Regions from separate parts of the Peribacillus sp. TH27 genome, predicted to be linked through region 2. Evidence: riboswitches for the same ligand, from Rfam matches in the RefSeq annotation. Region 2 holds a riboswitch; each other region holds the start of a gene.

Region 1 (3,159 bases), 1.7 Mb from region 2:
TAATGGAATGAAAACCGGCGTGGAAACACAGGGAAGCCGTTGGCAGGATTGGTTTCTCGATATTGATGAACTGACTATTTCACCTAAGCCACCGAGTTCTAGGATGAACACGGACTTTGAGGTGCTTGATCGAATAATATCTAATCTTGCCAATCGACATCCCGATAATCATGTCTCGTTGAAGGTTGTAATCTTTGATGATGAAGATTATCAGTATGCGAAAAACGTACATTTCCGGTACCCGGATATTCCTTTTTATTTGCAGGTTGGCAATGATGACAGCAGGACGGCTAATGATCAGCAGCTGATTAGCGGACTTTTGAAAAAATATGAAGAGCTAATTGATAAAGTAATAGCTGATGATGAACTTAGAAATGTGAAAGTGCTGCCGCAGCTGCATACGTATATATGGGGAAATAAGCGGGGAGTGTAAAGGAAGAGAGTAAGAAGCAGTGTGATGCGCAAGATCAATCACACTGCTTTTTTTATGCGGACAATAAACTAAATACCACTATTATACCTCCTGAATGTGTGTAGCCTTGAAAGCCGTTGTGTATTTAAGGCCATATCCTAAAAAACGATCCATTCCAATATGAGCCGTCCAAATTAAACCTACCATTAAAATTGTATCCTGGTTTAGAGAAACAGCTAGTAAAATGATGAGTATTGATATTGTATAAGTATGAAACAAGTTATAAACCTTGGCACCAATTTGATTATTGATTAGATAGGCTAACATAGAAATGTCAGGTGTTAATAGTAATAAAAGGAAAATCAACCAGCTAAATTCATTTATTGAATAGATATAAATTATCGCTATAAGAACTATAAGCCCTTCAGAATGTATTAATTTTTTCACCATATTTAAGCCTCCTAATCTTTATTAACCATTGGTCAATGTATGTGCAAAAAATTATACAATACTCTTCATAATATTTTTAACGTGAAAATTAGCTAAGCTTTTTACATCTTGATATGAAAGTTGTGTATTAATATAAAATGTTATAAAGCCGTGGAGCGAAAGGAAAATAGACCATATTGATGCAGGGTTTAGTTTATTTTCTGTAAGGTCAGTCAGAGAACTGATTAGTTTTTCATATGTTTTATTAGAATCAAGTTGAAGTAAATGTTGAATTTCTTTTTCTTTAGATAAAAACATGATTGCATAATGATTTTGCTGGGTTAACCCAAACTCTATAAAGCATAGTAATATCTTCTCTATTTTTTGAGAAGCATTATTTTCAGTTAGGATGATATCATCTATTTTATTATTCAATAGAGAAAAATCCGTTTTTACCAAACTATAAAATATTTCGGCCTTATTTTTAAAATGATAATAAATGGCGCCATGACTACAATCTAATGTTTTAGCTAATTGCCGCATTGAAACTTTTGAATACCCAACGGATGCAAAAAGTTTCCGGGCTTCATTCAATACCATTTCCTTAGATAATTCTATTCCTTCTGATTTCCTTGGCGACATAGTATCACCTCCATATTTATTGACCAGTGGTTAATAACATCATATAGCAGTGTTTTTCAATTGTCAAATATTAGAATAAAATGATTTGACAGGAGCTACTCCAATCCACATATGTAGTAACAAAATTCGAAACATCAGCCATAAGTCTAATTATTAATAAAGTATTTACTGAATTCGTTTTAGAAATAGGTAATGTGGAAACTTCTTGATTTCCATTCGTTTTCAAGCTACGATAAATTAGGAAAAAGATAATCCGCTCATGCGGAAGAGGTTCTAGCTACCCTCTCAAAAAAACTAAGAAGAACAGTACTCTTTCTTAGGGTGCTGTTTTTTTTGTATAAGGAGAATGTAAGAAATGTTAAGAATTATATTGTATTTAGTGTCCATTGTCACCGCGAATGTGGTTACAGCAGCTTTTGCACCATTACAGCTTGGTGTGTTTATTATTCCGATGGGGACATTACTAATCGGGGGAACCTTCATCTTTCGGGATCTAGTTCAGAATAAATTTGGCAGAGTGAAGACGTATGTGTGCATTGTCACGGCACTAATATTATCAGCGTGCGTATCATTTTTATTAGGAGATACCCTTTTAATTGTGTTTGCTTCCGCACTATCGTTCGTGGTGGCAGAAACAGCTGATACTGAAATTTATACCCGGTTAAAACTTCCGATGAGTTGGAGAGTATTTTACAGCGGGATTGTCGGAGGATTTTTCGATTCGGTGATATTTGTTGTGATTGGACTTAGCCCACTTGGTGCCAACGTTCTGCCATGGGAAGCCGTACCCGCTGCGATTTTTGGCCAAATCATTGTTAAAACAGTCATTCAGTCAATCGGTGCCGCGCTGTTGGGCCGAATCAATGTAAGACTGGAGAAGCGCGTTATCTCCGGTTAAAATAGTAGGAGGGAAGCACTCAATGGATGGACCCAAAAAGGAAGAAGATAGATGCTATTGCCTGGAAGCTTTTCGTGAAAAATATGGTCCGGATGTCCAAGGAGACTGTATGAAGCTATCCTGCGCCAATTATCGGAAGCATAAGGGAATAGACAATCAAGATAAACGTAAACATTAATATAAATAGGAAACGATCTGTATAAGTAGAGAAGGAAGGACCAAATTTGGTTCTTTTTTTTTGTGTGAATTATAGGTTCGCGAGTAAATCGTGAAAACTCACGAGTAAATCAGCCAAATTCACGAGTAAATCGTGAAAATTCACGAGTAAACCAGAAACTTACGAGTAAATCGTGAAAATTCACGAGAAAAACAGAAACTCACGAGTAAATTAGCCAAACTTACAAGTAAATCGTGAAAACTTACGAGTAAATCAGCCAAACTCACGAGTAAATCGTGAAAATTCACGAGAAAAACAGAAACTCACGAGTAAATCGTGAAAACTCACGAGTAAATTAGCCAAACTTACAAGTAAATCGTGAAAACTTACGAGTAAATCGTGAAAATTCACGAGTAAATCAGCCAAATTCACGAGTAACCCCATAAAAAAAGCTTCCGGCACCGTCAATAATTGGTGTCGGAAGCCTTTTTATTAATTAGGTAACAAAATTTCTTCCGGGTTGTCTCCATCAATCCCCACTTTATATAGGTGATACTGTGGGTCGCTTTTGCCGAATTTCTTATCTACCATAAAATAGACCGTTTTTGAATCGCTGCTGAT
Region 2 (3,159 bases):
AAGGTTACTTTCTTTTTCTTCTTAAAGCGTTTATAGATAAGGAAAAATAGTAAGAAGAGGAAGGCGAGTACAGCTAGTGTATATTGGTTCATTTCCACAGATAGGAGACCATAAGGGATTAAGGATAGAAAGAAAAAGTATATAAGATTGCCGAGTGCGGTCGCTAATAAAAAATCCTTGAAGGTTACAGAACTGACTCCTGCTGCCAAGTTAATTAAACTTGTTGGTATGAGTGGGAATATCCTTCCGGTAAACACGTACATAAAGCCATGCTCTACAACGGATTCTTTCCATTTTGGGCCCATTTTCTTTAAGAGAGGTGCCTGAAACCAGTTCCTGGCTGCATAAAAAATGAATCCTGATGCAACGACACTTGTAACCCAACTCCATAGGTACCCATATATGAATCCAAATATCGCGACATTGATGGTTAGGAGTAAAATTAAGGGTATAATGGTAAAAGAATTTTGGACAATCATCAACACAAATGTCACAACAAAAGTAAGCAAAAGGTTTTCTGTCAATATGGTTATAACTGAATCCAAATCACTTTTCCAAACCATGGTGAACAATTCTGCATTGGAAACGATAAATATTACTATTACCAGTAGACCGATTAAGGTCAGTATTTTTTTCAAAAGGTCACCACCATTCATTCTAATAGTTTATCATCTTCAGGTTCAATGGTGAAAAAAAGAGCTTCCGCATGAAGCAGACAGCTCTTTTCCATTATAGTGGGTTAACGACGCAAAGATTCCTTTATAGCCACTTTTCAAACTGAATTCTTTTGTTCATTCCATAAATGATTGGCGCACCAACCAAAAGGACGATGAATTCACCGACAGCCGTGGTCATCCAGCTTAACAAGAATGGAAAATCCAGGGCAAGGTTCAGTTCGATTGCAATTAAAAACATTGTGAACGTGAAAAAGATAATCGTAACGATCATCCGTCCTTTAATGCTCTTTATGAAGCGTGAGGCAAAAATGACAAGCAATAAGGCAAGCAGAGATTGCCCTACCCCGAATATCAAATCATATGGCACCATCGGCGAAAAGAGCAGATTCGATATGAAAACGCCGCCCACTATGCCGTAGATATATTTTTTATTAAATACAATCAGATGATTCAATATTTCCGGAACCCGAAATTGGTATATTCCAAATGATATTGGTTGAAACACAAATGAGACCACCACATATAAGGCGGCCAATAACCCGCTTATCACGAGTGTACGAACATTCATTTTATTCTCTCCCTAGTTTTTTATCGTGGGATGGTTACGAACCACGTTTAGGCTTTTGCCCGAAGACTAATAGTATCCCATGTAGGCTTGTTTCGTCAATTTGTAAAGAATGGTTTCAAAATAATAAGTTTTCAAGCTGTGGATGTCTCAAATGATTTTGATTTATTGCAATAAAGGATGATATTATTTTTACATGTACTTCAAAGGAGTGGATATAATATGTCGATCGAGAGTGTCAAGAGCCATTTTAAAAAATGGAATCGGGAAGGCGATGTAATGGAGTTCGAAACATCGAGTGCTACGGTGATTGAAGCAGCAGAAACCATCGGTGTTATTCCAGCGCGAATTGCTAAGACTCTTTCCTTTAAGGGGGAAGGTGAGCATGCGATTTTGGTTGTTGCCGCAGGGGACGCAAAAGTGGATAATAAGAAATTTCGTCAGACGTTCGGTTTCAAGGCACGAATGCTGTCAGCTGAGGATGTGCTTGAGCAGACTGGTCATGCCATTGGAGGAGTCTGCCCGTTTGGGTTGGCAAATGACCTAGATGTTTTCCTTGATGTGTCGATGAAGCGCTTTGAGTCTTTATTCCCAGCATGCGGAAGTGCGAACTCTGCAATAGAACTTAAACTCGCTGAATTATTTGAATATTCAGGAGCAAAGGATTGGGTTGATGTTTGTAAGGCATGGGAAGAAGAGCAGAATGAGGAAGCAGCAGTAGGTAAGGCAGTTGATGGATTTTGATTTATCGTACCAAAAAGAACCACATAGAATGGAAATGAGTCCACTTGGGTGGACTTTATTTGTTGATAACGAGAGACATTACCTGTTCCCTTTTTATTACTGGGTTTTTAGTTATAAGCTTTTAACTTGTTCCGAATAGGTTTGCTCCCATTTTCTTCTGAAAAGTTGACCGCAGATGTAAATTAACGGTCTAATTAGGGGAGGTTTGTTCAACATGGCGCATAGGCAAATCGTTCAGAAAGTTCGTAAGTGGAGGGTAAAAGATGTTCAATGAAAGCTATAAAAAAAACAATAGCAGTTACCTCAGTCTTAAAACTCTTTATGAAGAAAATATCACGGTTAAGAGCATTGCCCAGGAACTTGAGTTTTGCCATAAAAACGATTTAGCACTGGGGATACAAAAAGAATTGGAAAAAAAGAATTTCGATATATTGGCGGTAGAGGATCAAGGGGAAATTATCGGATATATCGAAAGGCAAGAACTTGGTGAAGGTAAGATTGCGGAGTATTTGAAATGTTTTACACCAAGAGAATTGGTTTCGGACTCAACCCCTTTGATTCAACTTCTTCATATTTTTAAGAATAAAACGAGGGTGTTCGTGTTAGAGAATAATTCAATTAAAAAGTTGATTACCCACGCTGACCTTCAAAAGCCTCCAATCAGAATGCTGATTTTTGGATATATTACCCTTTTGGAAATGAGGATGAGCGATATCATCATGGATAAATTCGGGGATGACAGTTGGTATCCAATGATCAGCGGAGATCGTTTAGAAAAGGCTACCGAATTATATAGGAGGAGAATCGATAAAAATGAGGATATCAATTTAATAGAGTGTCTGCAAATCAGTGATAAATTCGATATCATTCATAAAGATCAGGAATTGAGGTTCTTCTTCCAAATTCCTTCTAAAAGTAAAGGAAAGAAAGATGCGAATGCCATTCGGAAATTACGGGATAAGATTTCTCATGCTAATGAACTTGGGTTGGACATGTCCTGGATAGAAATCATCGAAGTGGTGGAATCCTGTGGCCAACTGCTCGAAATCTCTGAATCCTATCGGTATGAAAAATAAAATGATGGTGAGAGACGTTTTAGGTAGACCATACTTCAAATAACTCTGCAATTTTTAAAGCAGAGCTGTAAAGCATTCTCAAGACGAACTGGAATTA
Region 3 (3,159 bases), 1.7 Mb from region 2:
AGGAAATTGCTAGTATCATAATTGGAACTTTTTAACCTGGTCAGTTAGTTGCTCAGCAGCAGAGGCGAGCTCACGGGCATGATTAGTGATTTCATCCATCGAAGAGCTGGATTGCTGGGCGGAGGCGGAGACTTGTTCAATACCTGCCGCAGACTCTTCAGACACGGCTGCGATGTCTTCGATAGCTTGATTGATTTTTATACTATTGGTAGTGATATAGTTTAAGTCATTTGTAATATGCTGTACTTTTGTACCCATGTTCCCGACTGAATTATTAATTGTTTCAAATGTTTGGCCGGTGAGGGTAATCTGTCTCGTACCTGCATCTACCTGTGTGTATCCATCTTCTAAAGAGTGGACGACGGTTTTTGAACCAGTTTGGATAGCTGTGACAATATTTGTGATATCCCCAACTGAATGTGTGACCTCTTCTGCGAGTTTTCGTACTTCTTCTGCAACGACGGCGAAGCCCTTTCCATGTTCGCCGGCTCGTGCAGCTTCTATAGCCGCATTTAAGGCCAATAAATTGGTTTGATTGGAAATATCCTTGATGACCTGTACAAGCTGTGAGATTTCCTTTGATTGTGAGTCAAGTCCTTTCACTTGTTCGACAGCATTTTTGACAATCTCATCAATCATTTTCATTTGTTGGACCGAGTTACGCATTAATATGATTCCTTCCTTGGTCAAGGATAGAATCTCGGTGGAGCTTTGGGAAACTTCTTCCCCGCAAGAATAGGCCTGCTGGATCTTTCTGGTGAACTCTTCCATCATATGGACCATATCAGCTGCTCGGTGGGCTTGAGACTCTGAACCTTCCGATAGCTCGAACATGGTAGTCGCAATCTGTCTGCTGCCTTGTTGGACCTCATTTGCTGATTGAGTTAAGTCTTCGCTTTGGTTCGAAACGGATTCAGATACAACTAGCATTTTTTCGATAGTATCACTAAGGTTTTTCTGCATCTGGTTGGAGGACAGAGTTAATTCTCCAATTTCATCATTTGACTTTTGCTCTAAAGGTTCATGGTTCAGCTCACCTTTCGCCACTACTTTCATTCTGTCCCTTATTTTAAGGAGAGGTTTTGTAATAATATTGGCTGTTACAAGCGCAAGCAGAAGGCCTATGATGACAGCGGCAATGGATATAATGATACTAGTCGTTTTAACTGATTCTCCACTTGCGATGACGATTTCTCCGGAAGCGACAATTGATTTCTCGCGTTCGGAAGCTAGCTCCCTAAACCCATCCATCAATTCATTGCTTATTGGTGCAACTTCATCCTTTAGTATTTCTTTAGCGCGTTCTTCATTTCCTTGATCATATTGTGTAAATACGCGGTCAATAATAATCGTTCTCCAATCCACGCTTTTCTGAATCAATTCCTTCATTTTGTCAGAATCACTTAGGGATAAAAGATCCTCCTGAATGACTTTGCTTTCTTCGGTATATTTTAAGAACCTCTCTTTATTACTTTCGTCGCCAAATAGAATATAGCCTCTCGCGAGTGCGCTTCTTTGTGCAAGATTATTGAGTAGTTGTTCTTCATCAATAAGAACCGGTAATTCATGTTCAATAATATCTTTGGAATGCACAAGTGACTTATTGCTACTATAGATATTAAATGCTCCTAAGATGATACACAAAGATATAATAAGTGAAAATGCCACCAATATCTTTCCTTTAATACTTCTCACGTTAATGGACCCCTTTTGCTATATTTTTTGTTTACCCTTTTTTATCGGAAAAATAATAGGATATTTAAGGAGGTAAGGGAAGATATGTTGTATAACAAACTTTACCATTCGGTCTTATAATCAGTTTGATATAAACTTCTTGATTTCTTTTCATATTCAAGTTACTATTAATTTGGAAAATTATAATATTCCGCTAGGCGGAAGAGGTTCTAGCTACCCTCTCAAAAAAACTAAGGAGAAACAGTACTCTATTCTTAGGGTGCTGTTTTTTTCCGTAAAAAGGAGTTTTATAGAAATGATGAAGAAGGAAAAGGCAGTGGTTGTGTTTAGCGGGGGACAGGATAGTACGACGTGTTTGTTCTGGGCAATGGAGCGATTTGAGAAAGTAGAAGCGGTTACGTTTGATTATAATCAGCGGCACAGCTTGGAAATCGAATGCGCGCAAAAGATTGCTAAGGAACTGGGCATTACCCATCATATTCTGGATATGTCGCTGTTGAACCAACTAGCGCCGAATGCGTTAACGCGAAGTGATATCGCAGTAGAGGACGGAGAAGACGGGGAACTACCGTCAACGTTTGTACCAGGGCGGAATTTGCTGTTCCTTTCGTTTGCCGGTGTATTGGCAAGCCAAATTGGGGCTAAGCATATTGTCACTGGTGTCTGCGAGACGGATTTCAGCGGATATCCAGACTGTCGCGATGTATTCATTAAATCGTTGAACGTGACCTTGAATTTGTCGATGGACCAGTCATTTGTGATTGATACGCCACTTATGTGGCTGAATAAAGAGGAAACATGGGAGCTTGCGGATCAGCTTGGCGCATTTGATTTCGTCCGTGAGAAGACTCTGACTTGTTATAACGGGATTATATCCGACGGCTGTGGCGAGTGTCCGGCATGTAAGCTTCGGAAAAAAGGGTTGGATGACTATGTAAGCAGACGGCAGGTGCTTAAATAATGTACGGTTTTACTATCGTGGATAAGCTTCAAAAAATAGATAAAGATATTCAGCGGAATCAATTAAACTACTCAAGTAAGCGGGTCATGGTAAGCAAGGAATTCACCTTTGATGCCGCGCACCATCTTCATGACTATGAAGGCAAATGCAAGAACTTGCATGGCCACACGTATAGGGTCATTTTCGGATTGAGCGGATATACGGATTCACGCGGTTTAATGATAGATTTTGGTGACATCAAAGAAATTTGGAAAAATGAGATTGAAATACACCTTGATCATCGTTATTTGAATGAAACATTGCCGCTCATGAATACAACAGCTGAAAATATGGTTGTCTGGATTTATGAAAAAATGGCCGAAGCCCTTTTAACCAAGAATTATGAGGGTGCTAGAGTCGAATTTGTTCGTCTATATGAAACTCCGACGAGTTATGCTGAAGCTAGACGGGAGTGGATGGAAAGTGAGTAAGCTGCCTGTTATGGAAATCTTCGGCCCGACAAT

Evidence for each region. Region 2 has a riboswitch for preQ1 ahead of JFU24_RS14210 (QueT transporter family protein). Riboswitches for the same ligand answer to the same signal wherever they lie in the genome.
Region 1: it holds a riboswitch for preQ1, as region 2 does, so the genes downstream of both, JFU24_RS22575 (VUT family protein) here and JFU24_RS14210 (QueT transporter family protein) in region 2, are expected to answer to the same signal.
Region 3: it holds a riboswitch for preQ1, as region 2 does, so the genes downstream of both, queC (7-cyano-7-deazaguanine synthase QueC) here and JFU24_RS14210 (QueT transporter family protein) in region 2, are expected to answer to the same signal.

What each region holds. Positions count from the first base shown of each region.
Region 1 is NZ_JAEKEV010000002.1:4,410,838-4,413,996, forward strand. It holds gene queE (7-carboxy-7-deazaguanine synthase QueE) at 1-433, shown strand, start outside; gene JFU24_RS22565 (DUF4260 domain-containing protein) at 515-862, opposite strand; gene JFU24_RS22570 (TetR/AcrR family transcriptional regulator) at 914-1,483, opposite strand; PreQ1 riboswitch class I at 1,745-1,787, shown strand; gene JFU24_RS22575 (VUT family protein) at 1,839-2,381, shown strand; gene JFU24_RS22580 (hypothetical protein) at 2,404-2,559, shown strand; gene JFU24_RS22585 (hypothetical protein) at 3,031-3,159, opposite strand, start outside.
Region 2 is NZ_JAEKEV010000002.1:2,666,971-2,670,129, reverse strand. It holds gene JFU24_RS14215 (TVP38/TMEM64 family protein) at 1-638, opposite strand, end outside; gene JFU24_RS14210 (QueT transporter family protein) at 760-1,245, opposite strand; PreQ1 riboswitch class I at 1,252-1,296, opposite strand; gene JFU24_RS14205 (YbaK/EbsC family protein) at 1,465-1,986, shown strand; gene JFU24_RS14200 (hypothetical protein) at 2,250-3,062, shown strand.
Region 3 is NZ_JAEKEV010000002.1:4,407,424-4,410,582, forward strand. It holds gene JFU24_RS22545 (methyl-accepting chemotaxis protein) at 16-1,695, opposite strand; PreQ1 riboswitch class I at 1,893-1,935, shown strand; gene queC (7-cyano-7-deazaguanine synthase QueC) at 1,994-2,656, shown strand; gene queD (6-carboxytetrahydropterin synthase QueD) at 2,656-3,126, shown strand; gene queE (7-carboxy-7-deazaguanine synthase QueE) at 3,119-3,159, shown strand, end outside.